DNA from 4 places in the Bradyrhizobium sp. USDA 4454 genome. Region 4 is predicted to be linked to each of the others. Evidence: riboswitches for the same ligand, from Rfam matches in the RefSeq annotation. Region 4 holds a riboswitch; each other region holds the start of a gene.
The links. Region 4 has a riboswitch for cobalamin ahead of ACVIW0_RS37525 (TonB-dependent receptor). Riboswitches for the same ligand answer to the same signal wherever they lie in the genome.
Positions count from the first base shown of each region.

Region 1: it holds a riboswitch for cobalamin, as region 4 does, so the genes downstream of both, ACVIW0_RS06860 (ribonucleoside-diphosphate reductase subunit alpha) here and ACVIW0_RS37525 (TonB-dependent receptor) in region 4, are expected to answer to the same signal.
Region 2: it holds a riboswitch for cobalamin, as region 4 does, so the genes downstream of both, ACVIW0_RS34905 (TonB-dependent receptor) here and ACVIW0_RS37525 (TonB-dependent receptor) in region 4, are expected to answer to the same signal.
Region 3: it holds a riboswitch for cobalamin, as region 4 does, so the genes downstream of both, metE (5-methyltetrahydropteroyltriglutamate--homocysteine S-methyltransferase) here and ACVIW0_RS37525 (TonB-dependent receptor) in region 4, are expected to answer to the same signal.

Region 1 covers NZ_JBTRCN010000001.1:1,469,571-1,476,913, forward strand. Annotated here, with positions in the region: gene ACVIW0_RS06850 (hypothetical protein) at 1-2,327, opposite strand, end outside; gene ACVIW0_RS06855 (radical SAM/SPASM domain-containing protein) at 3,282-4,163, opposite strand; cobalamin riboswitch at 5,527-5,742, shown strand; gene ACVIW0_RS06860 (ribonucleoside-diphosphate reductase subunit alpha) at 5,840-7,343, shown strand, end outside.
Region 2 covers NZ_JBTRCN010000001.1:7,491,319-7,498,661, forward strand. Annotated here, with positions in the region: gene ACVIW0_RS34900 (PepSY domain-containing protein) at 1-1,172, opposite strand, end outside; gene ACVIW0_RS34905 (TonB-dependent receptor) at 1,175-3,457, opposite strand; cobalamin riboswitch at 3,564-3,758, opposite strand; gene ACVIW0_RS34910 (CobW family GTP-binding protein) at 3,845-4,822, opposite strand; gene ACVIW0_RS34915 (amidohydrolase family protein) at 4,770-6,260, opposite strand; gene ACVIW0_RS34920 (ABC transporter ATP-binding protein/permease) at 6,467-7,343, opposite strand, start outside.
Region 3 covers NZ_JBTRCN010000001.1:1,706,372-1,713,714, reverse strand. Annotated here, with positions in the region: gene ACVIW0_RS07725 (hemerythrin domain-containing protein) at 1-395, shown strand, start outside; gene hemN (oxygen-independent coproporphyrinogen III oxidase) at 890-2,242, shown strand; gene metE (5-methyltetrahydropteroyltriglutamate--homocysteine S-methyltransferase) at 2,959-5,304, opposite strand; cobalamin riboswitch at 5,403-5,604, opposite strand; gene ACVIW0_RS07710 (nodulate formation efficiency C protein) at 6,735-7,343, shown strand, end outside.
Region 4 covers NZ_JBTRCN010000001.1:8,047,068-8,054,410, reverse strand. Annotated here, with positions in the region: gene ACVIW0_RS37535 (hypothetical protein) at 1-255, shown strand, start outside; gene ACVIW0_RS37530 (hypothetical protein) at 418-591, opposite strand; partial or broken gene ACVIW0_RS37525 (TonB-dependent receptor) at 755-3,020, opposite strand; cobalamin riboswitch at 3,130-3,327, opposite strand; gene ACVIW0_RS37520 (FecCD family ABC transporter permease) at 3,440-4,483, shown strand; gene ACVIW0_RS37515 (ABC transporter ATP-binding protein) at 4,480-5,253, shown strand; gene ACVIW0_RS37510 (ABC transporter substrate-binding protein) at 5,253-6,089, shown strand; gene ACVIW0_RS37505 (MBL fold metallo-hydrolase) at 6,258-7,298, opposite strand.

The sequences.
Region 1 (7,343 bases), 6.6 Mb from region 4:
CAGTCAAATTGCGGCCGATGAAATAGAAGAATGCGGCCTCCGGGTAAGCTTTCGGCCGTGTAGGGCTGACCGTGGATCAAAAAACAGGTCATGGGGACGCCCTGGCTCGGCAGAAGACCCAGGTCTTGGAGCATGTCGATCACGAAAGGCGAAGCCTCTCGGGGGCCGTCCCTCCAGTCTGGGCCGAACAACTCTCCGAGTTCAGGCATTTGCGGGGCCGGCTGATGGCTCCATGCCGAAGCCGCAGACGGCAGTGGAAGGTTTGGCTCCAGTGTCGAAGGGGCGTCCTTTCGTAATTCGAGCGTGGCGGGTGGATTCAACCCGGATACAGGGCCGCTATAGATATGCGGGGGAGCCGTCGGCGTCACAAGCGCAGCTTCACCCCGCAAAACGAACCCAGGGTGGTGGATAAGTTGAACGTCGTTGGGCCCTCTCGGTCCCAATACGGCCGTGTAGCGTTCACCGGCAATCTCATAGTTCATCACCGGATTTTCCGCATCAGGCAAGAAGTCCCAATTACCCAACTGAGAAAGCATCATGTCGGGTGCCGGCTGGGTGCAATGGGAAAAGTCCTTCGGCACGGCGAATGAAACATCAAACGTGTCGCCGACGGCGAGAGAGCGCAGATGAATAAGCTGAATATCATTGTGTCCTCCGGGTCCTAACACGGCAGTATAGGGCTCGCCGTGAATGTCGTAGGTCTTCACCGGCTGCGTCGCGTCCGGCAACAGTCCCCAATGGCCCAGTTTGGAGCGCATCATATCCGGCGCGGGCTGGTTGCCGTGGGAGAAGTCATCTGGAACGACCAAAGAAGCATCAAAGCTTTCGCTGGCTGGGAATGGCGTTGTGGCCGGGGCGGCACCGCCTTGGTCCATCGTCCGTGCGAGGTATTCTTCAGAGGCAAGGTTCCGCAGTCGCGAGTTCGGCTGCGAGGTTGCAGCATCGAGAAACTCTTCTCGGCCGGCACTTTCAATGGGCAGGTTGGCAGTTGACTCCAGTTCCCGCAAAAACTCCGGCACAATAAGATCGTCCGCGACCAGGAAGCCCTCCAGATCCGCGGCTTCGAAAAGCTGTTTCTGGGCTATGCTTTGCACGGGCGAAGGGACGACCAGATTCACCCGCGACGCCGGTTCCGGTGCATCGAAGGCCATCCCCGGCAGCAAATCATCTCGATCGATGCCATGGAAAAGCGCCCCTTGGTCGGCGCTTTGCAGGTTCGAATGGGAGGCTGCGCTCATCGTTCGCCAAAGCGCCGATTGATCGTAGGGTGCGGCTGCCATCAGGCTCTCGCGATCCGTAGCATCGAAAAGCTCTTCCTGAGCAAAACTCTGTACGGACGAGAAAGCGGGGGCGCGCATTCCCTGCCAAAGTAACGGTGCATCGAAGCAGGAGACCGCAAGCTCTCCGCTCCGCGCCGCGTTGTCGAAAAGCAGATCCTGCGCGACACTTTGTGGGGGAGAATGAGCGGCCAAATCCATTTCACGCCAAACCTCCGGAGCATTGAGATTGCCAGCCAGCAATACGCCCTGATCCGCAGCATTCTCCAAAAGCTGGTTCTCGACAGTCAGCATGGACGAACGCACGGCCGGCTGAGTTGGCGGATGCGAGCCACCTCCTTGTCCTTCTAAATTGTCCTGCCTGACGCCCGCGCGATAGTCGCGGAGTCTGTTCAAAGCGTAGCGGAGTTTCGTGTCTTTCGGGAACAAAGTATCGGCGTGACCGCGCAACTTGTCGGCACTGAGCCTGGCAATGGACAGGGGGCGGAGAGCTGACGCCAACTTCCGAAGACTGCTTGCGTAATTTCCGGCCGTTTTCGCGTCGATCCCTCGACCGAAGCCTGCCTCGGCGGCCTTCCTAATGAGGCGTTCGTCTTCGTCCGATGGACGGTAATGTGTCGCGGTGATCCGAGCGGCGGCGCCAGGCTTGCGGTAGCGGCTGACCATCGACAATGCTGGGGCGATAACCTTATCGTTTGGCAATAGCTTCTTGGCGCAATCGAGCAACGTATCATCATCGAGGGCTGCCATGGATTTGCCATCCTCCTTCAGAGCCTCAGCCAACTTGCGAAGGCGGCGATCGTAAATGCTGATGGTTGTCGGCCCGGGCAGTGGTCCTCGCTCGAGGGCCACACCAGACGCTGCCTGGATCAGGCGATCGTCTTCCTCACTAACATCGTAAAGCTGCCTGTGATCATATATAGGCCCCAGCTGTTGCACGTCTGCGAGCTGCTGCTCAAAGTGGACTTGCTGCGGTTGCGGTTGTTCCACGGTTGTCTCAGACGCAGCGGGACGATTACCGGCAGGGTTGATATTGTCAAATTGGTTCATGGTCGCGTCTCCGCTTGCATCGGTCTCGGCGCCTCGGTACTAGCGGTGGCTGACCAAAACCTGACGTGGCCCCCAAGCACGACAGAGAATGATAGCGAACAAGGGCGGCACCCAAGGCGATGGTGTGTGTTCGCGTCGCGAAAAGGAGAGCGCAGGATGACAAATCCTTCAACTGAGGTTCGAACTGAAATGCGATGCGAGGACCTCGATCCAACGCTCAGCTCGCGATCGCGAGGATCCCAGGCCTGTCATCGTGATGATCGGTCTGCCATTGGCCGAGTTCGCGATTGATGAGAGGAGAGCGTATCGCTCCTTCAGCCGGATAATCCCTCCCCCCATGAGAACGGTCGTCGGCCAATACTGTTTGCGCTATGAGCGTCCTATTGAGCGGAAGATCAGCGTACAATGTCGCAGTTGATTCTGCGGCAGAATCTCACGATGCGCAGGTGATGACCTTCCGGGGAACGAGTTGTCGGATGCCCACATCGCACGGTTTGTGGGAGCTGACGGCACCGGCGCCGCCGTGTGCGGGTTTTCTTGGGACGATCCGCAAGTCGATGTCGTTGTGATCGATCGTGGATGAAATATTCTGTAGCTATTCACCTGGCTGAATTGCAAGCGCAACGTTGGTCGAGTCAAGGCGGGCATGTGGGGCAGGCCCGTTACGCTCTCTTGTACTCTCGAAACTTCCATTGGAGAGCGGTGTTGAATTGCTGAACACGGCAAGGGCTTTTGGATCAATCGAGAGGCACGAGATCAACCGCGAGGCCGAATCGTTCGTCATCCTGCCGGAAAAGCATCTACCACCTCCAGTCGCACCAGTTGAACATAGGCGATCCTCGGGGCTCTCTTACGGGCGGGCCCCGGCTCGTGCATTTCGCCGAAGCGCGCTCTGATCCGCCTTCTGGCACGAGTCCAGCTGGTGCGGCGAGCTTCCATTGGTATCGCCATTCCTCACAGCGCGCGGGCAGGGGCCCTACAGCATTCCGGCTCCGGTTTGGCAAATTCACACGTCCTGCAAAGTAGAAAGCCATCCGTACCGTTCATGCGGTCGGCGATTTCGCTAAAGATCCGGCCTTCGAACAGATCTTCGTACTCGTCGCGCAAAAGATTCCCAATGACATGACGCCGCTCAAAATCCATGCAGCACAAGGTAACATCGCCGTTTGGAAGAAGGACATTCCGATGTTGCTGTTTCCCATTGCATGTCAAAGTGCCGGCGATCGGCTGCCGCGGGGTGATCATTTTCGGATCTATATGTCCTCGCCTGCTACTCAGCGGCCGCAAGCGTTGCAGCTTTTTGGCGGGGATTACATCGGCTAGATCAGGATGGATTTTACCCAGGATCACAAATTGAATCGAGGGAATGTTTGCCTCAATCAGTCGGCGCATGACATTGATGTAGTTTTTTCCGACGAGGCGGCTGTTCATATAAGTGCCATCGTCGGGAACGTGCACGACGAAAGTCTTGAATCGGAGCATTTGCAGACGTCGAACGTCAGTCCTGTTCATTCCAACAAGGGTCGTGAAGATCCGGACGTCGTGGCCGCGTGCGTAAGCATGCTCAACCATCGTGCTGCAATGCGGATGCAACCAGGGTTCCGAATATCCGGAAAAACTAATGCCAGTAGCTGTCGGTACGCGTGAGAGACATTGCTTGAAATCCTGAACACCCAGATGCTTGGCTTGGGATACGGGCCTTTGGCGATCTGCAAACTTGTCCTGGGAGCAATAAGAACATCTGACGATGCAGCCGGTGGTCGTGGTTATCTCCAATACCCGATGGCCGGGCTCAACCACACGCAACTCTTGTAAGACCCTAGGGTATGCCGTCATGTATCTGGTCCTTTCAGGTGCCGGAGCAGGCAATTGCCGCAGATCGAGCGCAGCTAACGCAGCGTCGCGTCTTGCCTGAAACGATCGCAACCGGAGTTTGGACGTTGGGCCAGATGCCTTGAATGAAGCCCGTGCCTTGCCACGCTGGTTTCGACAACAGGCTACAGGAGGACCCGTACGGCGCTCCTCTCTCTGGGTGTCGATTGCCGCCTACCACCATGTCTGCGCCTAGCATCCTCCTTTCCTCCAGAAACACGTCAGCTCGACAGCTCTTAATGTTGTCGAGGAGAGCCGCAAATCGGGCTCCGGGAGGTGCTCGATCCTGAGGACCACATCATCTCCGTGTCGCCGGACCGCGCAGTCAATCGCCGACATGAGACCGCCCAGAGGCGACATACGTTGTTCCGATCGGGTCCGAAATGCCAAGCTTGTTTGCCAAACAGTCGTGGCTTGCGCCGAATCCTGCAACATGACGTCGGGTACGATTCAAGCGCGTCGGGCGTGATCCAGCACGGCCCTGGAGGCTTTCGCGCGTTGCGAAGAGTGCTCTGGGTCGCGATGAGAGGCGCGAACGATCCGGAAATCCTGATGGACGCGGCCGAGTAGGACCAACCTGACTTCTTTGGGCACCGAACAGTAGGCGAAGCCTTTATCGGCAGATCGCGAGAATGGGCCAGACAATTGGTCCGCTACAAACATGCACCGGGCACGTGCCGAATTGATCAGAAGGGCGGCGACCTAGATGCGCCGCGACCAAATCGATCTGCTATGCGCGCCGAACAGCAGCTGTACTGGCTAGAAAGATATTGACCAGGCGATCTCGGTGGGACGGACCTGCTCCTTCATTGTGAGACAAGGCTTGCGCCGACGGTAAATTCACGAAGGGAGCCGGTTTCGTCGCGCTTACAGCGGCTTAGCCGCTGCGAGCTCGATGAGCTTTCGTGTTCTTCAGGGCCCTCAGCCGTTCGAGCAGCGAGATCGCGCGGGGAGCGTCGTACGTCGAGGAGCTGACTGCGTCGGCTACGTCCATGATAGCTTTCCAGCGCCTTAGACACGATTTCATCTGGATCGTTGACGCTGATAGCTTCGAAGATCTTGAGCTGAAGATCCGCTCATACTCATCGGAACGGAAAAAACGGTCTCAGAGCCTTTGGTAGGATCTACGTTCCAGATCAGCATAGACTGATGAATGGTCGGCCGGATTTCTGGATTGATTTGCCTGAACAGCCACAGGTGGACGTGTATGGATATCGGAACATACCGGTGCTCGGCGCCGGCCGCTCCATTCATTGACTTCGCGGTGTCCTCTTCTGAAGCTTGATGTACCCCAAACGAGACTTGACGAATCTCGGCATGTGACGCCTAGATGTAGATCTGTCATGGTTCTTCCATCCTTTATCTTGTAGGACAGGAAGCTAAGAGGGAACCCGGTGCGCCGAACGGCTACTCCGGGGCTGCCCCCGCAACTGTAGGCGGTGAGCGGTTGTCATCATGGGCCACTGGCGCAGAAACGCGCCGGGAAGGTCGACAGCCGCAGCGACCCGCAAGCCAGGAGACCTGCCGCGACAGAACAAACGTCCTCGGGCGGGGTGCCCCGGTGGAGCGCTTGCACTGAGGGACGTTTGTCTCCCTGCAAGTCGTCCGCGGCCCCGGCTCCAAACATCGCGGGGTTGCCGATGTCGCCGTCTTTTGATTTCGATCAACAGGGTCACCTCGTTACACCATCCAGTGTGCGGGCAGCGCACGCACAGGCAGAGCTTGCCCCGCTTCAGCGGTCTGTTGCGCAGCCTCCATCGCTGGCCCCGCTGCCGCGTCCCCTCGCGCCAGCTCCAAAGCCGTCTGACCTTGCCCTTGATCGATCGCGCGACAGCCTCCTGACATCGTTCGGCAAGCTGACATTGACCGACCGTTATCTGCTCGCGGGCGAAGGCGTCCAGGACATGTTTGCGCGGGTATCGTGCGCGTTTGCGGACGATGTTGCACATGCTCAGCGTCTATATGATGCAATGTCCCGACTGTGGTTCATGCCGGCGACGCCGGTGCTCTCGAATGGCGGCAGCTCGCGTGGTCTACCCATTTCATGCTTCCTCAATTCGGTCTCGGATTCGCTCGAAGGTATTGTCGGCGTCTGGAACGAGAACGTCTGGCTTGCCTCCAACGGCGGCGGCATCGGTACCTACTGGGGGAATGTTCGCTCGATCGGCGAGAAGGTGAAGGGCGGTGTCACCTCGGGCATCATCCCGTTTATCCACGTCATGGACGGCCTGACGCTGGCGATCAGTCAAGGCTCGTTGCGGCGGGGCTCGGCGGCAGTCTATCTCGATGTCCAACATCCCGAGATAGAGGAGTTCCTTGAGATCCGGAAGGCGTCCGGCGACTTCAATCGTAAGAGCCTCAACCTGCATCACGGCATCAACGTTACTGACGAATTTATGCATGCCGTGCGAGCCGGGACAGCGTTCGCGCTTCGCAGTCCAAAGACCAGCGAAATGGTTCGCGAGATCGACGCTCGCCAGCTGTGGCAACGTATCCTTGAGAACCGGCTGCAGACCGGCGAGCCTTATCTCTTGTTCATCGACACCGTGAACCGCGCCCTTCCCAAGCACCAGCGCGACCTCGGCCTCAAGGTCTCAACCTCCAATTTGTGCAGCGAAATTACCCTGCCGACCGGCATCGATCATCGCGACGAGGAGCGCACCGCGGTGTGCTGTCTCTCATCGCTCAATCTCGAGACATGGGACCGGTGGAGCGAGGAGCCGGGCTTCATCGAAGACATCATGCGTTTCCTTGACAACGTGCTCACCCACTTCATCACGGTGGCGCCGGAGGGCATGAGACGTGCCCGCTATGCTGCCCTACGCGAGCGCTCCGTCGGCCTAGGTGTCATGGGCTTCCACTCGTTCCTTCAGGCCAAGGGCATTCCGATGGAGAGCGTCCTGGCCAAGTCGTTCAATCTGAACATGTTCCGGAAAATCCGGCGTGATGCCGACGCGGCGTCGGTGACGCTCGCTCGCGAGCGCGGCCCTTGCCCGGATGCGCTGGAACGCGGCGTGATGGCGCGATTCAGCCATAAGATCGCAATTGCGCCGACCGCCTCGATCAGCATTATCTGCGGCGGCACGAGCGCTTGCATCGAGCCAGTCCCGGCCAACATTTACACCCATAAGACATTGTCTGGCG
Region 2 (7,343 bases), 560 kb from region 4:
AGCGTGTACCAATAGGCATCGGGTTCATCGAGTTGCAGCACCGAGGTAACCGCGGCGCCGGGCATCGCGCGCCGGGCGGCGGCGATGATCTCGTCCCGCGCGAGCGTCGCGGGCGCACCGGTCGAGGGATCGGCGAGGCTGCGACGGCCTTTGCCGTCGTCGAGCATCATCAGCTTGCGATCGCCAATCCAGACGAAGCGCGCCTCCGCCGCCGGCACCGACGGCGACGACCGGAAGTCCGCGACGATGCCGGGCGCGTCATGGCCGCTATAGGCCACCGCGATCTCCCGGGTGACGCCGCGAGCGGAGAACGCACCGCCGGGATTGAGCGACAGCCAGCCGCTGAGCATCCAGGTTAAGACGAAGATGCCGCCGATGAGACCGGCGATGTGATGCCAGGCCATCCAGCCGCGATACGGCGAGATCGCGCCGCTTGCGTAGCGACGCACCAATCGCAACCGGAGAATGCCGATCCAGAAGCCGGTGACCGCGACGACGAGGCACGCGCCCGAGATCCACAGCACCACGTCCCGCCACAGCGGGCCGTCCTTGCGCAGCACGGTCGGATAGATCCAGTGCGGGATCGAGCCGAGCCAGTTCCAGATGCGCTCGCGCCGCGTGGTGTCGAGCGCGATCTCGCCGCTGGGCGAGGAGACGTAGAGCTCGGTGACATCGGGATCACCGAGGCCGATCAGATAGAGCGGCCGCATCGGATCGAAGCGTGCGGTGACCGACCATTGGTCGCGCGTCACCGTATCGCGCAATTGCGGCCGCACCGCATGCGGATGATGGCGAGCGACCGCGAGTGCCTGATCCGGCGTGACATGGTCGATGACAGCACCGTCGATCGCCGAAATGGTGACGGCGCCTCCCTTCCAGCCGGTCACGCGATAGACTGGCGTGTCATCCATCATCGCGAGACGGAGATCGCGGGGATAATGCTCCATCTCCGCGATCGCCATCGCCCGATCCGGCGTGACCTGCACCTTGCCCCACGAAATGACCGGGAGCGCGGCAAGTCGCTCGCTGTCGGTGAGGCGCGGAAACGCCACATACATCATGACGAGGCCGGAGATGAACCACATCGCGAACAGCAGACACGTCGCAATGCCGATCCAGCGATGGATGACATACAGCCATCGCCGCCCGCGCCGGATCAGAGCGTTGCGCATGATCAGAACTTCACGTTGACGGACAATTCGGCGGTGCGCGGCATGCCGAGCAGCCACTGTCCGGTGCCGTTCGCGGTGACCGCGTAGACCTTGTCGAACAGATTGTAGACGCGGAACGCGACCGTGGTGCGGTCATCCGGTTTCCACCTGATGCCGCCGTTGACGACGTTGTAGCCGGGCCGCAACTGGGTGTTGGCAAGGTCGGAGTACATGGCGCCGACGATCTGCACGCCGCCATAGACCGACCAGTTGGGCGCGAAATCCCAGGTCAGCCAGACGTTCGACACCTGCTGCGGCACGTTGACCGGAACATTGCCGTTGTAGCTGACGATCTTGCCGCCGACCACCTGGCTGTTGTTGTCGTACCGGGCGCGCAGCAGCGCAAGATTGGCATCGACGCGCCAGCCGTCGTTCAGCGCGAGCCCGATCGAGCCTTCGACGCCGCGGGATGATTGCTGGCCGATCTGCAATGCCAGGCCGGCGGTCGGATTGCTCGGATCGGGAATCGTCAAGCCGGTCTTGACGATCTCGTAGCCCGCCAGCGTCCACTCGCCGCGGCCGCCCCAGAACGACTGCTTGACCCCGATCTCGGTCTGCTTACCGGTCGCGAGTTGAAAGGTCTTCTGCGAGGTCGACAGCGAGATCAGGTTGCTGACCGGATCGACGCCGACCGCATACTGACCATAGAACGCGAGGTTCTTGATCGGCTCATAGACGAGGCCAGCGCGCCAGCTGGTGCCCGACAGCGTGGTCTCAAAACTGTTCGCCGGCGTCTTGTAGTCCGTCCGGTCGACTTCGGGGCGGTCGTACCTGACGCCTGTCACGAGCGACAATTGATCGGTCAGCGACAGACGATCCTCGGCGAACAACGCATACTGATTGACCATCGCATTGAAGCCGGGCGTGGTCGCCGTCGTGGTCGCGAAGAACGACCCGGGATCGAACACGTAAGGATTGACCGCCGACGCGCCGCCATAGGGCGAGTTGTTGGTGTGGGTGAAGTCGATCCGGTTGACGTCGAACCCGGCGACGAACTGATTCGCGAGCCCGAACACATGACCGCTGAAGCTTGCATCCATCCGGTTGCCGAGTTGCTCCTGGTCGTGGAAGATCTCGATATAGCTCGTGCGATCGATCAGCCGGGTGTTCGGATTCCAGGTGTAGTTCTCGATGTCGCGCCAGTGCCGCTCGCTGGTCAGGTAATACAGCGTGTTGTTGAGCTTGATGCCGTCGATGACGTCCCACTCGGTCTTGAACTGGGTCCAGCTGTCCTGGTAGCGGATCGCGCTGTCCGATGCGTTGTAGTTCTTGGAGCGCAGCGCGTCCTGGATCGCGCCGCCAACCAGCGGCGTGCCGAAATAGCGCGACGGGCTGCGGTCGCCATAATCCTCGGCCAGCGTGAAGGCGAGATTGTCCGAGGCCTGCACCCGCACGGCGGCGGAGACCACCGCGTTCACGGTCTTGTCGCGATCGACCCAGCCGTCCGACATGTTGCCGGTGGCGTTGATGCGATAGGACACATTGGGATTGACCGGACCGGCGCTGTCGACCGAAAGCCGCCGCGTCATGTTGCTGTCGAGCGAGACCTCGGCCTCGTTGTAAGGTGTGCTCTGCGGCTTCTTCGGGATCACGTTGATAACGCCGCCGATCGCGCCTTCGCCGTACAGCACAGAGGCCGGGCCGCGCAGCACCTCGATGCGCTGCGTCGACCAGGTGTCGTAGGGGAACGTCAGCGTGCCGGAGCCGATATAGAAGCGCGTGCCGTCATACAAGGTCATCACCGAGTTGCTGCCGGCGAAGCCGCGGGTGCTGAATGACAGGCCGCCATTGCCGGGCGCCGGTGTTGCGATGAACCCGGCCGCGTTCTGGGTAACGGCATCGAGCACATTATGCTGGCCGCGTTCGGCGATGGTCTGCGCCGTGACGATCTCGACGCTGGCCGGCGTCTGTAGCGGCGTCAGGTTGAGGCGGCTGCCGGTGCTTCCTTGCGTGGTGGCGTTGAGCGTCGGCGATGCCGTCCCCGATGTGCCCGACGCTGCAGCACGCGGTGGGCCGTCCGCTGCCGCTGACGGCGCGGGTCTGACGCGCGGCCGCGACGCCGCCGCCAGGTTCTGGCCTCGCGCCGCAGGCTTCGGCTTCGCTGAGGCCGAGGGTGCGACCTCGATCGGATCGAGCGCGGTGGGTGGCGGTGTTTGTGCTGAGCCTTCGGCCGGCAGCAGCAGCGATGACAGGGAGCAAACGAGACCGAGGCGCCATTTGCGCGCAACGGGAGCGGACGGAGACATGAAAACGACTCGCGGTAACGTGGCACGTCACCGCGAACGCGGACAGGGCCTTGCCGAAAGGGCAGTGCTCCGATCCCACCAGGACGCCCCCGCCCGATGTGCTCGCGTGTGACCACGACTGACGGCAGGTCTCCTGGCTCACGGGTCATCGCCTGTCGACGCCTTCCCGGACTGAACAGCCCAGTGGCAAATTGACGAAAGGCTCGCCGTTTACAGTTGCGGGGACAGCTGCGGCATTGGGGCACCCCCGCACCGCATTCCCTTTTGATCCCCGAAGGGAACCGTCGGCAAAAACGATAGGTGGTGCGGGATGGGCTGTCAATTGGTGGGCCGTGCATCCTTCGAGACGCCGCTTCGCGGCTCCTCAGGATGACGGGAAACTCCGCTTCACTCCGCTTCGACGCATCCCTGCATCACCTCATCGATCTCGGCGCGCGAGAGCGCACCCATCTCGGCGATGAACACGATCCGCGTGCGTGGCACGCCTGCTGCCGGCACGCCGCCGGCAGCCAAGGTCGCGCGGCCGCCGGCGAGTTGAAATACCGTCAGCCGTCCGGGCTGCTCGACCGTTTCGAACAATCCCTTCGCGCGCGCCAGCTTCGGCGCCAGTTTGCCGATCGCCTGCTGCAAGCGCGGCAGCCGCACCGGCCGCTCCGATGTCCAGCTCAGCGTCTCGAACCGATCGGACACCGGCCGTCGCGGTGCGGTCTCGCGCGGCGCCGGATCGAGATCCGCGGGAAACAGCAGCTCCGTCGGCACCTCGCCGTGCAGCGCATCGACGATCACCGCCGCCGGACGCACCGCGCGCACGGCGTCGCGGATCGCGGCGCACGCGGCTGCATCGGCCAGATCGACCTTGCTCAGCGCCACCACATCGGCGGCCCGCAGCTGCGCGCGCAGCAGCGCATCGTCCAGCGCGGCCACCGGCTGCGTGGCGTCGACCACGCACAGCACGGTCTCCAGCGGCGCCTCCCGCCAGATCACGGGATCCATCAGATTGCGCACAATGTCCGAGGGATCGGCGATCCCGCTGGTCTCGATCACGATGAATTCGGGACGCGGATCACGCCGCAGCAAATTGGCGAGCGTGCGCAGCAGGTCGCCTTCCAGCGTGCAGCAGATGCAGCCATTGCTCAGGCTGACCACGCCATCGCTGCTGCCTGCGATCAGCTCGGCGTCGATGTTGATGGCGCCGAAATCATTCACCACGGCGGCGATGCGCTTGCCTTGCGCATGCGCCAAGAGATGGTTGACGACGGTGGTCTTGCCCGCCCCGAGAAAGCCCGCGACCAGCAGGATCGGGACCGGCACCTCAGCCCCCGGTGACGGGCCGGCGCACCGGCCGACCGGGACGCGCCGCGACATCGAGCACGCCATCATTGATCAGCGGCTGGCCGCTGACCACGAGGTGGCGCACGCCTTCTGCCGGACGGTTCATCGCCGAGAAGGTCGCGCGATCGCTCAGCGTCTCGTAGTCGAACACCACGACATCGGCGTCGGCACCCGCCTGCAGCCTGCCCTTGGCACGCATCGCCGGCGTGCTCGCCGACAGGATCTCGGCCGGGATCAGCGCGCATTTGCGGATGCCCTCGAGCAGCGACAGCTTCTTGCGCTCGCGCACCCATTCGCGGATGAAGCGGGTGAAGCAGCCCGCAGAACGCGGATGCGAGGTGGCATCATCCGGCAATGGCCAGGCATCGCCGCTGTAGGGGCGGCCGTCCGACAGCGTCCACGGCATCGCGTCGGAGGCGATCGCGCCGCCCGGATACAGCACCGCCATGTCGAGCAGGTCGCGGTGATGCGAATTGTTCTCGATATCGAGCACATGCCACAGCACCAGCGCCGAGGGATCTGCGGCTTGCGCAGCGAGCAGCTCCTCGCGGCTGCCGAAACGGTGACCGTCGGTCACACGCTGCACCGAATCGTAACCGAGGCCGTTGCGCTCCTCGAACTTCGGATCGCTGAAGAAGGTCGCTGCCAGCACGGTCGAGCCGGTGCCGTAGGGATAGGCTTCCACCGTGATCGGCAGGCCCTGCGCCTGCGCTTTGGCGATCAGCGCGACACAGCGTTCGATGTCGGTCTTGCTCGACGAGTTGAAGTGGCAGATGTGCATATGCGCACCAGTGGCGCCGGCATAGCCGATCAGGCGGATATAGGCCTCGGCCGCGCTCTCGGGGTCGATGCGCGACATGTAGGCGACGTGGGTGAAGGTCGGCACCGCATGATTGGCGGCGAGCTGGCACACCGCGGTTAATTCCTGCACGCCGGCGCCCGGCGCATAGGCGTTGAGGATGCCGATGCCGATGCCGCCCTCGTTCAATCCATTAGCGAGACGCTCGAGGATGCCGCCGACCTCGCTTTCGGTCGCGACGTTCTCGATCCAGCGGCGATCGCGCATCGCGGCGCCGAACGATTCCAGCGAGCTTTCCGAATTGGATCCGGTCATCGCGCCGATCCGCGCGAACGCCCAGTTGGCGGCGGCACCGTAGTTCAGCACCCGCCCCTGCTCGGCCTGGCGCTTGTACCAGGACGCCACCGGCAGCACGCCGGCCTCGAGGTCGAGCGATGTGGTGACCCCGTCGAATGCCTGCATGCGGTCGGCCGGAATGGTCTGGCCATGCGCGTGCAGGTCGATGAAGCCCGGCGCCACCACGAGCCCGGTCGCGTCGATCTGCCGCTCGGCGCCACCGAGCCCGGTGCCGACCGCGGCGATCTTGCCGTCGACGACAGCGACATCGCCGACCGCGTCCATCCCGCTGGCCGGATCCACCACCCGGCCGCCGCTGATCACCAAACCACTCATCTCGTCACTCTCCGCCTTGTCCAGAGCCGCGGTCCCGGCCGGCCGCTCCAATCAAGGCTTACGTCCCCTCCGACGTCGGGCCAACAGCCAAAAATGCATCGCTTCCATCGCGACGCTCCGACCGGATCGTTGCGACGTGGTGTAGCGCGATCATCTCTCGCGCGATGCGCGAAGGCGGCGTCAATCGGCTTGATCTTTTTGCGCGCTCAAATGCCCTCGAACTGCAGCCGCGCCAGCCGCGCATAGAGGCCGCCCGCGGCGACCAGCTCGGCATGGGTGCCCTGCTCGACGATCCTGCCCTGGTCCATCACCAGGATGCGGTCGCAGGACAGCACGGTCGCCAGCCGATGCGCGATCACAAGCGTGGTGCGGTGGCGCATCAATTCCTCGAGCGCGGTCTGCACCAACGTCTCACTTTCGGCATCGAGTGCGGAGGTCGCTTCATCAAGCAGCAGCAGCGGCGCGTCGCGCAGGATCGCGCGGGCGATCGCGATGCGCTGGCGCTGGCCGCCGGACAGCGTCACGCCGCGCTCGCCGAGCTGGGCGTCGAAGCCTTCAGGCAGGCGGCGCAGGAATTCGGTGGCGTGCGCAAGATCGGCCGCACGCTCGACCTCGGCGTCGGTGGCATCGGGCCGGCCGAACCGGATGTTCTCGCGGGCGCTCGCGGCGAACACCACGGAATCCTGCGGCACCAGCGCGATCCGCGCGCGCAGCTCGGCCGGATCGGCCTGCCGGATCGGCACGCCGTCGAGCGAGATGGTGCCGGATTTCGGATCGTAGAATCGCAGCAGCAGATGGAACAGCGTACTCTTGCCGGCGCCGGACGGGCCGACGATCGCGACCTTCTCGCCCGAACGCACCTGCAAAGACACGCCGTCGACCGCAAGCGCATTGGGCCGGGTCGGATAGGCGAAGCTGACATTGTCGAAACCGACATCGCCGCGTGCCGGCTGCGGCAGCGCGCGCGGCGACGCCGGCGCTGCGATCTGCGGCCTGACGCGCAGGATCTCGAACAGCCGCTCGGCAGCGCCCGACGCGGCCGAGACCTCGCCCCAGACCTCGCTGAGCTGGCCGAGGCCGCTC
Region 3 (7,343 bases), 6.3 Mb from region 4:
CGCATGAGCATCAGGAAGTCATCGACCGCTTGCACCACTTCGCTCGCGCCATTGATGGTGTCCTGGCAGATCGTGAAGTCCTTCGGCAAGACGTCGGCAAGATCGCACGCGACTTTATAGTACGCGAGCGGCACCACATGATGTGGGAAGAACGGGACTTCTTCCCCGCCGCGGTTGCGGCTTTATCGGCTCAGGATTGGGCCGAGGTCGCTTCCGCCCTCACCGATCATGGTGATCCGCTATTCAGCGAGACAGCTGAAGCGGCTTCCGACGCGCTAAGAGCCCATATTCTACAATTGGAACAAGAAGCTGAGGCCGAACGGAGCGCACTTGCGTTTTCGAGCGCGTTGGCCGGCAACCCGCGGCACAATGCGGAGAGGGATGGACCACGTTGATCGCTGCCGCATCCGGCAGGAAGTGGACATCATTTCATGAGGGCTCAAATGAAGATCGCCTCGCCGGCTTTCAGAATAAGCACGGGCGATATGCTTCTCCGCCCGACGATCGTTTGCTTTAACTGGCGGCGCAAGCGGCATGGCCGACGTTAAACGCGGTCTGATTCGAAATAATCGGCAGTAACAGGCTCGACCATGAGCATTGGCATCGCGCGAAACGGACATTTCTCAGCAGAGCTGTCGGACGTCAATTAATATCCGTTTGCTGCTTCGTTTCGTCTCGTTCTCGCTCGATTTGACCATGATGGGAGGTGCATTGCCAAGAAAGCTCATCCTTGCCGCGCGACCGCTTCATCAAATTCAAAACGTGAGGTATGCGCCGGTGGCATGACCTACCGGCCAGCCCATCAGTAACCGCGATATTTGAGGCAGCGCAAAGCTTACCATGCCCCCGTCCGATAATCGGGCGCCCAGAGAGCGAGAGAGGCATCGCAATGCGACCGGACCTAGCACAATCCTACGGGCAGCACCGAGTACCGCGCTACACCAGCTATCCGAGCGCCCCTCATTTCTCGGCATCAGTTCGGGAGCTCGACTATCAAGCTTGGCTCAAGTCCCTCGACGGCCAGCAGTCCGCCTCTATCTACGTGCACGTGCCATTTTGCCGAAGCATGTGTTGGTACTGCGGCTGCCATACATCTGTCACGAAACGCGACGATCCGATCGCGATCTATACGGCTGGATTGCGCACTGAAGCCTACCTCGTTGCAGAAGCCATTGGCCAACGACAGGCAATCTCTCATATCCACTTCGGCGGCGGCACGCCCACGATCCTGACACCTGAAGCATTCGCCGATTTGGTCGGCTCGTTGCGTTATTCGTTCGCCGTCCTGCCTGATGCTGAGATCGCCGTGGAGATTGATCCCCGCATGTTGAGCAATCCGATGGCCGAAGCCCTTGGCTATAGCGGGGTCAACCGGGCAAGCCTTGGCGTGCAGAGCTTCGACCCGGTTGTCCAACAGGCCATCAACCGCCCGCAGAGCTTCGAACAGACCGCAATTTCGGTCGAGCGGTTACGCCACGCCGGTATTTGCCGGATCAATTTCGACCTGTTGTATGGGCTGCCCGGGCAGACGGTCGATTCGTGCCTGGATACCGTCGGCAAATGCCTCGAATTGTATCCGGACCGATTTTCGGCCTTTGGTTACGCGCACGTTCCGACCTTCAAGAAGCATCAACGCAAGATCGACGAATCGACTCTGCCTAACAGCGTCGAGCGCTATCGCCAATCCGAAATGGTAGCTCACACATTGGTTGACGCTGGATACGTACGCGTAGGCCTCGATCACTTCGCCCTACCGCATGACAATCTCGCTGTGGCGGCGGAGCAAGGCAGGTTGCGCCGCAATTTCCAGGGATATACTGACGATTGCGCAGGCGCGCTTATTGGCCTCGGTGCCAGCGCCATCGGCCGGCTGCAGCAGGGGTTCGTCGCGAATGCTGTCTCAACCAAGGATTATCTCGCTCGCATCACCGAGGATCGGCTCGCGACGGCCAAGGGCTATCTACTGACTGATGATGATCGCTATCGGGCGGAGATCATCGAGCGAATTATGTGCGACATGACAATCGATCTCTCCGAGACGTCTCGCCGTCACGGCAGGGATCCGGATTCGGCCGTTGTCGATCATTCCCGGCTTGAAAGTCTTGTCGCAGATGGTGCCGTCGTGTTCGACAATGGCCGGCTTTCGGTAGCCGGCGGCGCCCGGTTTCTGGTCCGGAGCGTCGCCTCCGCCTTCGACGCTCACCTCGCTCGGTGCGGAGCTACGCACAGCGCGGCTGTCTAATCGTGTGAACGGCGGGCGTGCCAGTCTGGTCAGCCCGCACTTCAGCCACCAGTGAGTTGGCTTATCCGCGGTTCGGACCGATCTCGTGATCGTGGAGCATCCTGTTGTCCATCACTTTCGTGGTCGAGTGTCGATCTGTTCATCCATTCCAAAGAGTTACAAACCTTCGCCAGAGTGGAACGGGACAGACTGCCTGCGCAGCCAAATCAACAACAAATCACTCATGCATTGGTTGCTTGAGTAATGCTTGCTGTCGCGCTTACTCGCATGGTAGCGCCGCTTTAGCGGCAGGAAGGCGCCGTTAATTGCACTTCGCCTCGGTTGACACCAAGAGGGCCGGGCGTCGCCAGCCGCGGTCTTCGCTCGCCTCGGCAATCCGTTGTGAACGCGGCTCATCGCGGACAAACCTTAGTCTAGTTTTCCAATACTCAACTACGTTGGTCGCATACCACAGCATGATTGAGCCACGCTGAGCCGTGCTTTAACTTTGGTTCAGATTTACGGCGAATGTCCTCGCCGGCAATCGGACCATCGGCTGTCCTCCCTGCGCCGGTGGAAGTCGGCGATGTGTCAGCGTCGCTCCCCTCAGACTTAACTTTCGCCCGGCCCGCTAAACGCGGCCGGGCGTTTTTTTGTCCGAGCTCGGTCGAGATGATCGAGAGCGCAAACGCGCTATGAGCGGATCAGCGTCCTGGAGGAGAGAGCCAAGCGCAGGATCAAGGACCTGGCCGATCGGATGCTGCGCGCAGTTGCCGGGCGGCGGCGACCATATTGATCAGCGCCGGGCGAACCTCTTCCCATTTGCGCGTCTTCAGACCACAGTCCGGATTTACCCAAAGCTGCGAGTCCTGCAACCGCTGCCGAGCCAATGTTATCAGCTCCTTCATTTCCCCTGCCTCGGGAATGCGGGGAGAATGGATGTCGTAAACGCCCGGCCCGATTTGATTAGGATATTTGTAGCTCCTGAACGCGTCGAGCAGCTCCATCTTCGAGCGCGACGTCTCGATCGAGATGACATCCGCATCCATTGCAGCGATGGCGTCGATGATGTCATTAAACTCCGAATAGCACATGTGCGTATGAATCTGGGTTTGATCTGCAACGCCTGATGAGCATATCCGGAAGCTATCGACGGCCCATTGAAGGTAGGCCGCCCACTCCGATCGGCGCAATGGCAATCCTTCGCGGAGGGCCGCTTCGTCGATCTGGATCATGCCCGCACCGGCTATCTCGAGATCACGGACTTCGTCGCGGATCGCCAGTGCGATCTGCCGGCAGACCTCGCCTCTTGGAATATCATCGCGAACAAATGACCAATTCAGGATCGTTACTGGTCCGGTCAACATCGCCTTCACCGGCTTACTGGTGAGTGATTGCGCGTAGAGCCACCAATCCACGGTGATCGGCTTTCGCCGCAAAACATCGCCAAACAGGATCGGTGGTCTGACACAGCGCGAGCCATAGGATTGTACCCAACCATTCCTGGTAAATGCGAACCCGGCGAGTTGCTCGCCGAAGTACTGCACCATGTCATTGCGCTCAAACTCGCCATGCACGAGGACGTCCAGCCCAATGTCCTCCTGCCAACGCAGAGCGCGCGCGGTCTCCTCCTTGAGGAACTTGTCGTATTGCTCGTCGCTCATGGCGCCTTGCGCATGTGCTGCGCGGGCGTTACGGACCTCTGGGGTTTGCGGGAAAGATCCAATCGTCGTGGTGGGAAAGGCCGGTAGTCCAAAGCGTTTGCGCTGGATCTCGGCCCGACGGACAAATGGGCTGGCGCGCCGGCGCATGGCCTGGTCAATCGCTCGCATCCGTACCGCGAGATTCGCATCGCGGATCTTTGGTGAAGTCCGACGGAACGTCACGGCCGACTCCGATTCAGCGAGACTTTCAGCAACATTCTGATCACCCGCGAGTGCCCGCGCCAGGATCGCGAGCTCACGCATCTTCTGTACCGAAAAGGCAAGCCAGCTCTTGAGATCGGATGCAAGTCCGGTCTCGAGTTCAACGTCGACGGGCACATGAAGCAGCGAGCAGGATGGAGCGATCTGGACGCGATCCCTGCCTAGCTTCGCGATGGCGGGATCCAGTTGCTGGCGGAGCGTCGACAGGTTCGACCGCCATACATTTCGTCCGTCGATGACGCCGAGAGACATGATGAGGTCGCTTCGCCGGGCAGCAATGATCCGGTCCAACAGGTTCGGCGCGCGAACCAAATCCACGTGCAGTCCGGCAACGGTCATGTTCAAAGCTGTGTCCAGATTATCGCCGAGATCGCCGAAATAGCTCGCGACCATGATCTTGACGTCGGGTACTTCCTTGGCGAGCCGATCGTAGACGTGCAGCAAAGATTTTCGCGCCCGCTCCTCCAGATCAAGGACCAGGCAGGGCTCATCGCATTGAACCCAGTTTGCTCCCCGCTTGGCTAGCTCTTGCAGAACCTCGACATAGACCGGTATTAGCTCGTCCAGGAGCGACAGTGGCTGGAACGCAGGATCCGCACTCTTGCCAAGCTTCAAGAATGTGACCGGCCCGATCAGGACGGGGCGGGTCTGAAATCCGAGGGCTTTGGCTTCCTCGTACTCCTCGATAGGTTTTCGCGAGGACAGGCGGAACGTCTGTCCCCGACGAAATTCAGGGACCATGTAGTGGTAGTTGGTGTCGAACCACTTGGTCATCTCCTGTGCGGGCGCGCCATATCCGCCCGATCCGGGGCTGCAACTCGCATTCTGGCGGTCCCACTGTGAACCGCGGGCCATCTCGAAGTACGTCTTGAGTGAAACCGGCTCGATTTTCGACGCGTAGACTTCCGGGATGGCCCCAACCATGACAGAGGTGTCGAGCACCTGATCGTACAAAGAGAAGTCGTTGGACGGAATGACGGTGACACCGAGGGATTTTTGGCGGGCCCAGTTCGCAGCGCGCAGGCCAGATGCGTCCTCGAGCAATTGCTGTTCACTGATTGCGCCGGCCCAGTAACTTTCAAGCGCGCGTTTGAGCTCGCGTCTTGGACCGATCCGAGGCGTTCCAAGCGTGGCGACCGGAAGGGAGAGAAGAGACATAGCGCTAACCCCGTAGTTGGGGGCAAAGGCCATGGCGGACGCAAGCACGCTCGCCCGAGAGCGGCTGCTTGGCGTACCACCGGGACACCCCGCCCGTGGACGTATATGTGGTCGAGGCAGGTCTCCTGGCTCGCGGGTCATCGCCACTGTCCGGCCTTCCCAAAGCCTCACGGGCTTAAGTGACTTTGTTGGACAGCGGCTCGCCGCTTACAGTTGCGGGGGCAGCGCCGGCCTGTTCACCGGCTTCCCTCTTAGCTCCGGATCCAGCGGGACCGGAGAACCTCTACGATTTCGATTATCTGCAACAGACCTCTTCCGTCAACCTCTCAGATGACTCTCTCACGTCAATGCTGCCATCATCGGTGACTGAAATGGCTATTTGACATCGAAAGTGGACCACGAGTGGAAGCTCTCTCCAATATAGGTCTCAAAGGAATTGTCGAAGGCGCAAGTCGCGCGCTTCGAGCGTGCTGGCATTCGGTCTCTCGGCAGTCGAGAAGGGCCGCCGGGGGCAAAACGCCGCAAACCGTCAGCATGCCCGGCGCGCATGTTGATCTGCGTGCCAACCAATCCTGGTAGGCGACTTGCGGTCTGTGATGCCGATAATGCGCAGGAACGCATATCGATTCGCCTCAACGAACACTGAGAAACCCCGCAATGAAAATGGCTGTTTGGAGCGCCGTTGGCGTCTTTGCTGTCACCATCTTTGCGATCGGCCTGTTGGGGCGATTGGTGAAAGCGTTCATGAATCAATCCGTCAAACAGATGCTCTCGAGAATGTTGAGCAACTCGAGAGGAAGTTAGCGCGATACTTGATCGTTTCTCGCTTGCCGGCCCGATTCCACTGGAAACAGCGGCTCATCCAACCATGAATGCGGAGCCGAAGCAGCTGGACGATTGACTAGATTGCACCATCGTGCGCGTAGGCAGAAAACGCGCACACCATATCATCTGCCTGCCTGACGATGAGCTTCCGAACGATTCCGTACGCCCGGCAGTGATGACCGACTTTGGCATATGATCATTTGCGAGCCGATAGAGATCGCAGGCGTTCGGGTGACAACACCAGACCGGACGGTTCAAGACCTTTCAAAAATTCTTCCCGATTCCTCATTCGTAAATCTGCAACGGCCTTCGCTTGCGCCTCGAGGATCGGCTCCACAAAAGCTGAACAAGCCCGCGCGGATCGGCTGAATGGAAACATTGAAACGAGCGCCGTCGGAAAGCCAACAAACATTGCACGAATCTGGCGCGATTTGCCGGCTATTTCCTGGCACGAAGGATGCAAGCTCCGGGATGCCCAGGCTTCTCCCCCTGGGCAGGTCCAGCACAGCAGATTGAGGTTGTGATTGGCCCACTGAAGTTAGCGGCGCGTGACATCGAGGGGATAGCGCCTGCTCGCGCGGGACATCGCAGGCGCCCGCGTCACGTTGCCGCTAACTTCTTCCAATCGAGGACAGATTGAAGGCTGCCGCTTTGACGCGCAGATCAAAACCGATGGTTCGGCCGTGATGAAGAGAATGTCTGCAAGGCACGTGCATCGTCTCTGTCAATGGCTGATTTTCCTTGCTGGGCTGGTTGCGGCGGCCAGCAGTGCCCGAGCCGGCGAAAACGCGCTCGTCGAACGCGTCAAGTCAACCTGGCGAGCACGAGACGGTGAGACAATCGAGCACATTGTCTCCAAGGTCTCGAAAGTGGCGCACTTCGTCCCTCGAAACTGGGGAATCGCCGAAGGCATCGACCACACTGAGTATGTTTATCTTTCCTGGACCAGACATCAGGATAACAGTTCAGACGAACATTACGTTATTACCTGGAAAGTCGGGACCGACGGAAAGATTGAAGTTGCGTCTCCCTATGCAAAGCCCATCGAATTCGGCTGGCGCGCCCTGGCGCTTTCACTCATCGCCAGTGAAGTCACCGACGGCGAAAAAGACGCAAACCTTGGTTTTCTGCATAATCCGGCCAATTTCAACTTTGTGACGACCGCGCAGGGCAAGCTCGGAGATCTTCTCCGGCACGGCCGTTGTCATATCATC
Region 4 (7,343 bases):
TCGCGCGACGGCACCCGGCGCGACCTGATCCGGGAATGCGGCCGCATCGCCGCGGGCGGGGGCCTCTACCGGGCAAGCACCGAGGAATTGACGCCGGTGCGGCTCGATTGGCTCAGCGCCCTGCCGCTGGCGATGACCACCGCCCTGCTGCTGGCCTCGCCGCCGATCGCCTCATCGCTGGCGCGCGGCGGCTTCGGCGCGCATCTGCTCGATCGCGGGAGTATTGCAAAGATAGAGAGCGAGGATTTCGCGTAACCCTATCCCCACGTCGTCCCGGGCAAGCGAAGCGCGACCCGGGACCCATAACCACCAGCGGTGATTGTTACGACGCGCAGGGGCCACAGCGCGCTTCAACATTTCGATCCTGTGGTTATGGGTCCCGGCCTTCGCCGGGATGCGACATATATCGCTTATCCCTCACAACGGCTCGTCATCGTTGCCGTAGCGGTCGAGTTTCGGCGTGGCGATGTCGCCATCCTCGTAATACTCGTCGTCCTGCTTCGATACAGGCGGCGGAGGCACCTTCGACTTGTCGTCAGTCTTCTCTTTGCTCTTGGCGCCGTCCTTGCTCATCCTTCCGGCCTTGGCCATCGGTTTCCCCTGCGCGGATCAAATCTTGTGCCGGAATTCTATCCCAGTTTGCGGGCACTCGTCATGTGAGGAAAGGGTGTGGTGGGCTCACATCCCGCCACACTCTCTCTTGTTTAAGCATGATCTTTTCGGAAAACCGGTCCCCACTTTTCCGGATCATGCTTTAAAACGTCGCGCCGGCCCTGACCATGTAGGTGCGGCCGGGCAGCGGGTAGGCCGAGAAGCGGCCTTCCGTGAACGTGCTTGCGATGGCGTAGTCGTAATACAGCGCGTTGAACAGGTTGTTGACGCTGAGTGACCAGAAGAAGCGGTCGACCTGTCCGCTCAGCTTGATATCGGCGGTGGCGTTGCCGGGGATTTTTGCTCTGGGTGTTGGCCTGGTCGTTGTCCATGATGCGCGAGCTCCAGGCCCGCACCGTAGCGTCGAACACCAGATAATTCTGCCAGATATTCCAGGTCACGCCGAGATTGCCGGTCGTGCGTGACACCAGCGGCACGTCGTTGCCGGCCCAGATGCCTTCGCGAAACACCGCGCGGGCGATCGCCATGCCGCCGCGCAAGGTGACGGTGTCGCTAACCTTGAGTGACGTGCTGGTCTCGGAGCCGTAGCGGCGGGTCGGATCGAGGTTGACGTTGTAGAACAGCACCGGATTGAAATGGATCTCGTTATCGAGATCCATCAGATAGATGCTGGTCTGGACCTGAAAGCGATCGGTCTTGACCCGGAAGCCGGCTTCGACGTCTTCAGATGTTTGCGTCTTGAGCTGAAAATTCTGCGGGATCGGGGCGAATGTCACCGGATCGAAGGCCGGCCCCGACGCAACGCGCTCGTCGACATCGGGCGTGCGGAAGGCGCGCGCAGCGCGGCCGAACACCGAGAAAATATTGGTGAAGCGATGCTCGACGCCGACATGCAATGCGTATTGCGTCTCGTTGCTGTCGAAGGGCGCGGCCTGGGTGTCGAAGGCGAACGGCGCATTCGGATCGTAGCGATCGCGCGCCGAGACGCTGGTATTCTGCACGCGCGCGCCATAGGAAAAATCGGTGGTCGGCAGCAGGCCGAGCGTGTGCTGCCAATAGCCGGCCACGCTCTGCTGCCCGATGTTGTAGACGTGGGTGGGGTCGACGCCCTGATAGGCGCCGCGGGCCTCGCGGAATGTCGAATCGTAGTAGTCGATGCCGGTCAGGATCGTGGACGGCATGCCCAGCATCATGGTCTTGGCGCTGAGCCGCGGGGTCAGCGACCAGGTCTGCAACGCCGCGTCATTGTAGGTCGAGGCGAAGCTGATGGTCGGCACTGTGCCGAAGAAGCCGCTCTGCGTCTCGCGCTGCCGCCAGCCGCCGTCGACGATCAGGTCGACGCCGTTCACCAGTGTTTTGGTGAAGCCGGTCGTGACGCTCGCGGTTTGCTGGTTGGCGTAGTCGAACGGCGTCGCCGCGCCGCGACGATCGGTCAGCAGCTCGTTGACGCCGATCGACGGATCGACCAGCCGTCCGCCGGGCAGGCCGAGCTTCTGGTCGCTCCCGGTGACGGTGAGGAAGGCGGTCAAATCTGATGCCGTGTAGTTGACGGTGCCGATGGCGTTGCGCTGATCGAGCGCATTGTTGACGCGGTAGCCGTCGGACTTGATGCCGTTGCCGTAGAACGAGGTCGACCATGGCCCTGCACTCAGCGCGGCGGAGACCGCGGCCATCCGGGTGTTGAACGAGCCAACTCCGGCTTCGGCGCGCATCGTGGCCGGCGGACCACCGGCGCCGGTTTTGGTGATGATGTTGACCACGCCGCCAACTGCGTTGTCACCGTACAGCACTGCGCCGCTGTTGCCGCGCGTGATCTCGATCCGCTCGATCGAATCGAGCGGGATCGTGGTGAGATCGAAGCCGGCCTTGTCCACGTCGTTGAGGCGGCGGCCGTTGAGCAGGAACAGCGTGTTGTCGGTCGCAAACGCGCCGAAGCCGCGCAGGTCGACCGAGGTCTTGGCGCCGTTCGGCCCGCCATAGGGGGTTTGCAACTGCACGCCCGGCACCTGCGCGAGGATCTCGGGCAGCGATTGCGACGGCGAATGCGCGATGTCATCGGCCGTGATCACGGTCGAGGAGGAGCCGACGATGCCGGCGAATTGGCGGCCGCCGCTGCTGCCGCCGGTGCCTGTGGCCGTGCCGGCTCCAGCCGAGCTCGATCCGGCGCCGCTACCCGCATGGCTGCTCTGGGTGGTGCCCGGCGCCGGGCGCCGCGGGGCCGGGGTCTCGTCAGCGGGCGGTTTGGCGCGGGTAACGTTCTGGTCACCGGATCGGCTGACTTCGATCGCCGGCAGCTGATCGGGAACGGGCGCCTGCTGCGCCCGCGCCGTTGAGACGATGATCGTCGGCAAGATCATCGTCGACGCGAGCAGAAGCGCGCGGCGCCGATCGGGTGGGAAGGAAAACATGGACGAGACCTCGGCAACGTCAGTGGCACGTCACCGCGAAGCAGCCTCACCGTCGTGCTTGCCGCATCAGGTGAAGCTCATGCCTGTACTCCCCGACCGGCATCCTCGCGTGTGACCACGGCTGACGGCAGGTCTCCTGGCTCGCGGGTCGTTACCCTTCGTCGCCTTCCCAGGACCGAGATTCCCAGTGGCCTGTGACGAAGGATTCACCGCATACAGTTGCGGGGGCAGCCGCGGCGTTGGGGAAGTTTCCCCGTACCGCATTCCCTTTTCATCTCATGAAAGAACCGTCATGGTCATCTAGGGTTCGGCTGCGCAGCAAAGTCAATCCGGCGGAAGTCGGGCACCGGCCGCACGGCCACGGTTTTTGTCGGGTGTCGCTTGTCTGCCACGGCGATCGCTGTAAGAGCATGGATGAGATGAGCGTGCAGGATTTTGCCTTGGCGGCCGAGGTCGCGGCGCGGCGGCGGTGGGGCGCCACCGCGGCGCTGCTCGCGCTCGTGCTGCTGCTGTGCGTGGTCTCGCTCGGCATCGGGCCGGTGCGGCTGCCGCCGCTCGCGGTGATCGAGGCGCTGTTCGGGGGCGACAGCGACGTCGCGCAGGTGATCGTGCGCGAGATCCGGCTGCCGCGCACCATTCTGGCATTCGCGATCGGCGGCATTCTCGGACTGTCGGGCGCGGCGCTGCAGGGCCTGCTGCGCAATCCGCTGGCCTCGCCGTCGCTGTTCGGCGCGCCGCAATCGGCGGCGTTCGGCGCGGTGCTGGTGATCGCGCTCGGCCTCGCCGATGTGCGGTCCTACGCGCTGCCGGTGGTGGCGATCATCGCCGCCTTCGGCTCGGTTTTCGCGCTGCTCGCGATCGCCGGCCGCAATGCCGGGCTGTTGATCCTGATTCTTGCCGGGCTTGCGATCTCGAGCTTCGCGGGAGCTGCGACCGCGCTGGTGATGAATCTCTCCAGCAATCCCTTCGTGGTGCTGGAGATCGCGTTCTGGCTGCTCGGCTCGCTGGAGGACCGCAGCTTCCAGCATGTCACGCTGGCGCTGCCCTTCATCGTCGCGGGCGCGGCGATCCTGCTCAGCCAGGCGAGCGCCTTCCGCGCGCTGACGCTCGGCGAGGAGGCCGCGCAGAGCCTCGGCCTCGATGTCGGACGGCTGCGGCTCTTGGTGATCACGGGCGTGGCGCTCGGTGTCGGCGGCGCGGTCGCGGTGACCGGCACGATCGGCTTCATCGGCCTCGTCGCGCCGCATCTGATGCGCCCCGTGATCGGGCACGATCCGGCGCGGCTCTTGGTACCGAGCGCGCTGACCGGCTCGGCGCTGCTGCTCGCGGCCGATATCGCGGTGCGCATGATCCCCTCGACCACGGATATCAAGGTTGGCGTGCTGACCTCGATCATTGGCGTGCCGTTCTTCCTTTACCTGATCATGCGCGAGCGCCGCGCGCTCGGTGGAGGCGTGGCATGACGCTGCTCTCCGCCACCGCGCTCAATGCCTCGCTCGGCAGCCGCAAGGTGCTGCACGATATCTCGCTGTCGCTCGCTGCCGGCCATCTGGTCGCGCTGGTTGGACCGAACGGCGCCGGCAAGACCACGCTGCTGCGCGCGCTCGCCGGACTGATTCCATCCGACGGCGAGATCCGGATCGGCGGCGATGCGCTGGCCTCGCTGCCGCTGCGCGAGCGGGCGAAACGTTTTGCGTATCTGCCGCAGGGACACATGGTGCACTGGCCGTTGCCGGCGCGCGATATCGTCGCGCTCGGCCGCTATCCGCATGGCGCGACCGATCCGGCGCGGCTGTCACCGAAGGATATGGAGGCGGTGCTGCGGGCGATGCAGGCGGTCGACGTCACGGAGTTCAGTGATCGCCGCGTCACCGAGCTCTCCGGCGGCGAGCGCAGCCGCGTCGCGCTGGCGCGCGTGCTCGCGGTCGAGGCGCCGGTGATTCTCGCCGACGAGCCGACCGCCTCGCTCGATCCGCGCCACCAGATCGACGTGATGCAGAAGCTGCGCGACGTCGCCGACACCGGCGTGCTTGTCATCGTGGTGACGCATGACCTCGGCCTGGCCGCGCGCTTTGCCGATCATGTGCTGGTGCTGTCGGAGGGGCGGCTGGCGGCACAAGGCGCGCCGGTGGAAGCGTTGTCCGGGAGCGTCCTCGCGAGCGTGTTCCGGATCAGTGCCTACCGCGCTGAATTCGAGCGCGAGGCGGTCATCGTGCCCTGGGCCGACGTCTGATGCGCGCGTGGCGTCTCGCAGCCTTGGCCGCGGCGGCATGGATCGTGTCGTGTGGTGCCGTGTCCGCCGCCGGACCGCGCATCGTCTCGATGAATGTTTGCAGCGACCAGCTCGTGCTGTCGCTGGCCGACCCGGACCAGATCATTGGCCTGAGCCGCTTTTCGCGCGATGCCTGGCAATCCTGGGCTGCCGAGCAGGCGCGACACTTTCCGCTTCTGTCCGGCGGCGCCGAAGACGTGCTGCTGCTCAAACCCGACATCGTCGTCGTCAGCCTGTTCGACAAACGCGCGACGCGTGACTTGCTCAAGGCCAACGGGCTGCATCTCGTCGAATTCACCGTGCCGCGCACGCTGGACGAGGTGAGGGACCAGATCCGCGCGATGGGCGATGTGGTGCGGCATCCGGATCGTGCCGAGGTGGAGATCGCGCGCCTCGATGCGGCGATCGCGCGGGCGAGGATGGTGGCGGGCGCGCATCATTATCGCGTGCTGCCGCTGGAGCGGCGCGGCTTCGTGCCGGGCGACCAGAGCCTCATCAACGCGCTGCTGGCGGCAACCGGCCTGACCAATGCGGCGGGTGAACTCGGCCTCGGTGCAGGCGGATTTGCCTCGCTCGAGGCCATCGTGAAGTTGCAGCCGGATTTCATCCTGGTGTCGGAGGCCGGCGATCGCGCCGAGGATGAGGGCCGCGCCTTCCTGCTGCATCCGGCGCTGGAGCGCCTCTATCCGGAGCGCAAGCGCATCGTGCTGCCGGAGCGGCTCACGGTGTGCGGCGGCGTGATGTTGGCGGACGCGCTGGACCGGCTGACGGAAGAATTGCAGCGCGTGACGCGGTGACTCCCCGCTTTCCGTCATCCTGAGGTGCGAGCGGAGCGAGCCTCGAAGGATGCACGGCCCGGATGCATCCTGGTGTTCGCGGAGGAAGTGGGGCCGTCGCCCTTCGAGGCTCGCCGAAGAGGCTCGCACCTCAGGGTGACGGTGAAATACTTTCCTGCGGCTACAGAATCATCCCATCACCACCGGCCCGCCGGCCTTCTTCCAGGCATCGATGCCGCCCTCGATATGGGCGGTGTTCGCCAGTCCCGCCTTCTTCGCAGCGGCCACCGCCATCGCCGAACGTTCGCCGAAGGCGCAGAAGAACACGACGCGGCGGCCGGTCGCGGCCGCCACTTCGCGCAGCATGCCGCCGGGCAGCAGGCCGGCGCCGATTCCCGGATAGGGCGCGTGCAGCGCGCCGGCGAGCGTGCCGTGCTTGGCGCGTTCGGCGCTCTCGCGCAGATCGACCAGCAGGATATCGGGTCGGCCGAGGCTTGCGATCGCGTCGCGCGCGCTGAGTGAGAGGCCTTCCTTGGCAAGCTCGTCCTGGTGCAGGCCGACATGCATGTTGGCGGGCACCACGACGTCCATCAGCTTCGGGTTCGGCAAATTGAGGTTGTTCATCAGCTCGACATAATCGTCGATCGATTTGACTTGCAGCCGCGGATTGTAGCGCTTCTCCTCGCCGATGGTGGAGACGGTGTCGCCCTTGTAGTCGTGCGCGGGGAACACCATGGTTTCCTCCGGCAGCTTGAGCAGGCGGTTGAAGATCGAATCATATTGCGCCCGCGCGCTGCCGTTCTGGAAATCGGTGCGGCCGGTGCCGCGGATCAACAGCGTGTCGCCGGTGAAGACGCGGTCGCCCATCAAGTAACTATAGGAATCGTCTGTGTGGCCGGGCGTGTACATCGCCTCGAGGCAGAGGCCCTCGATCGTCACCCTGTCGCCATCGGCAACGCGCATCGAGACCACATCGGCCTTGCTCTGCTCGCCCATGATGGTGATGCACTGGGTGCGGTCGCGCAGTTCGCCGAGGCCGGTGACGTGATCGGCGTGCAGGTGGGTATCGACGGCTTTCACCAGGCGGAGATCGAGTTCCTGCAACAGCTTGCAGTAGCGATCGGCTTTCTCCAGCACCGGATCGAGGATCAGCGCCTCGCCGCCGGCACGGCTCGCGAGCAGATAGCTGTAGGTGCCGGACACGCTGTCGAAGAGCTGGCGAAAGATCATGACGGCTTACCCATTCTCCGGTGCGAGTCATGGAGAGGATATTAT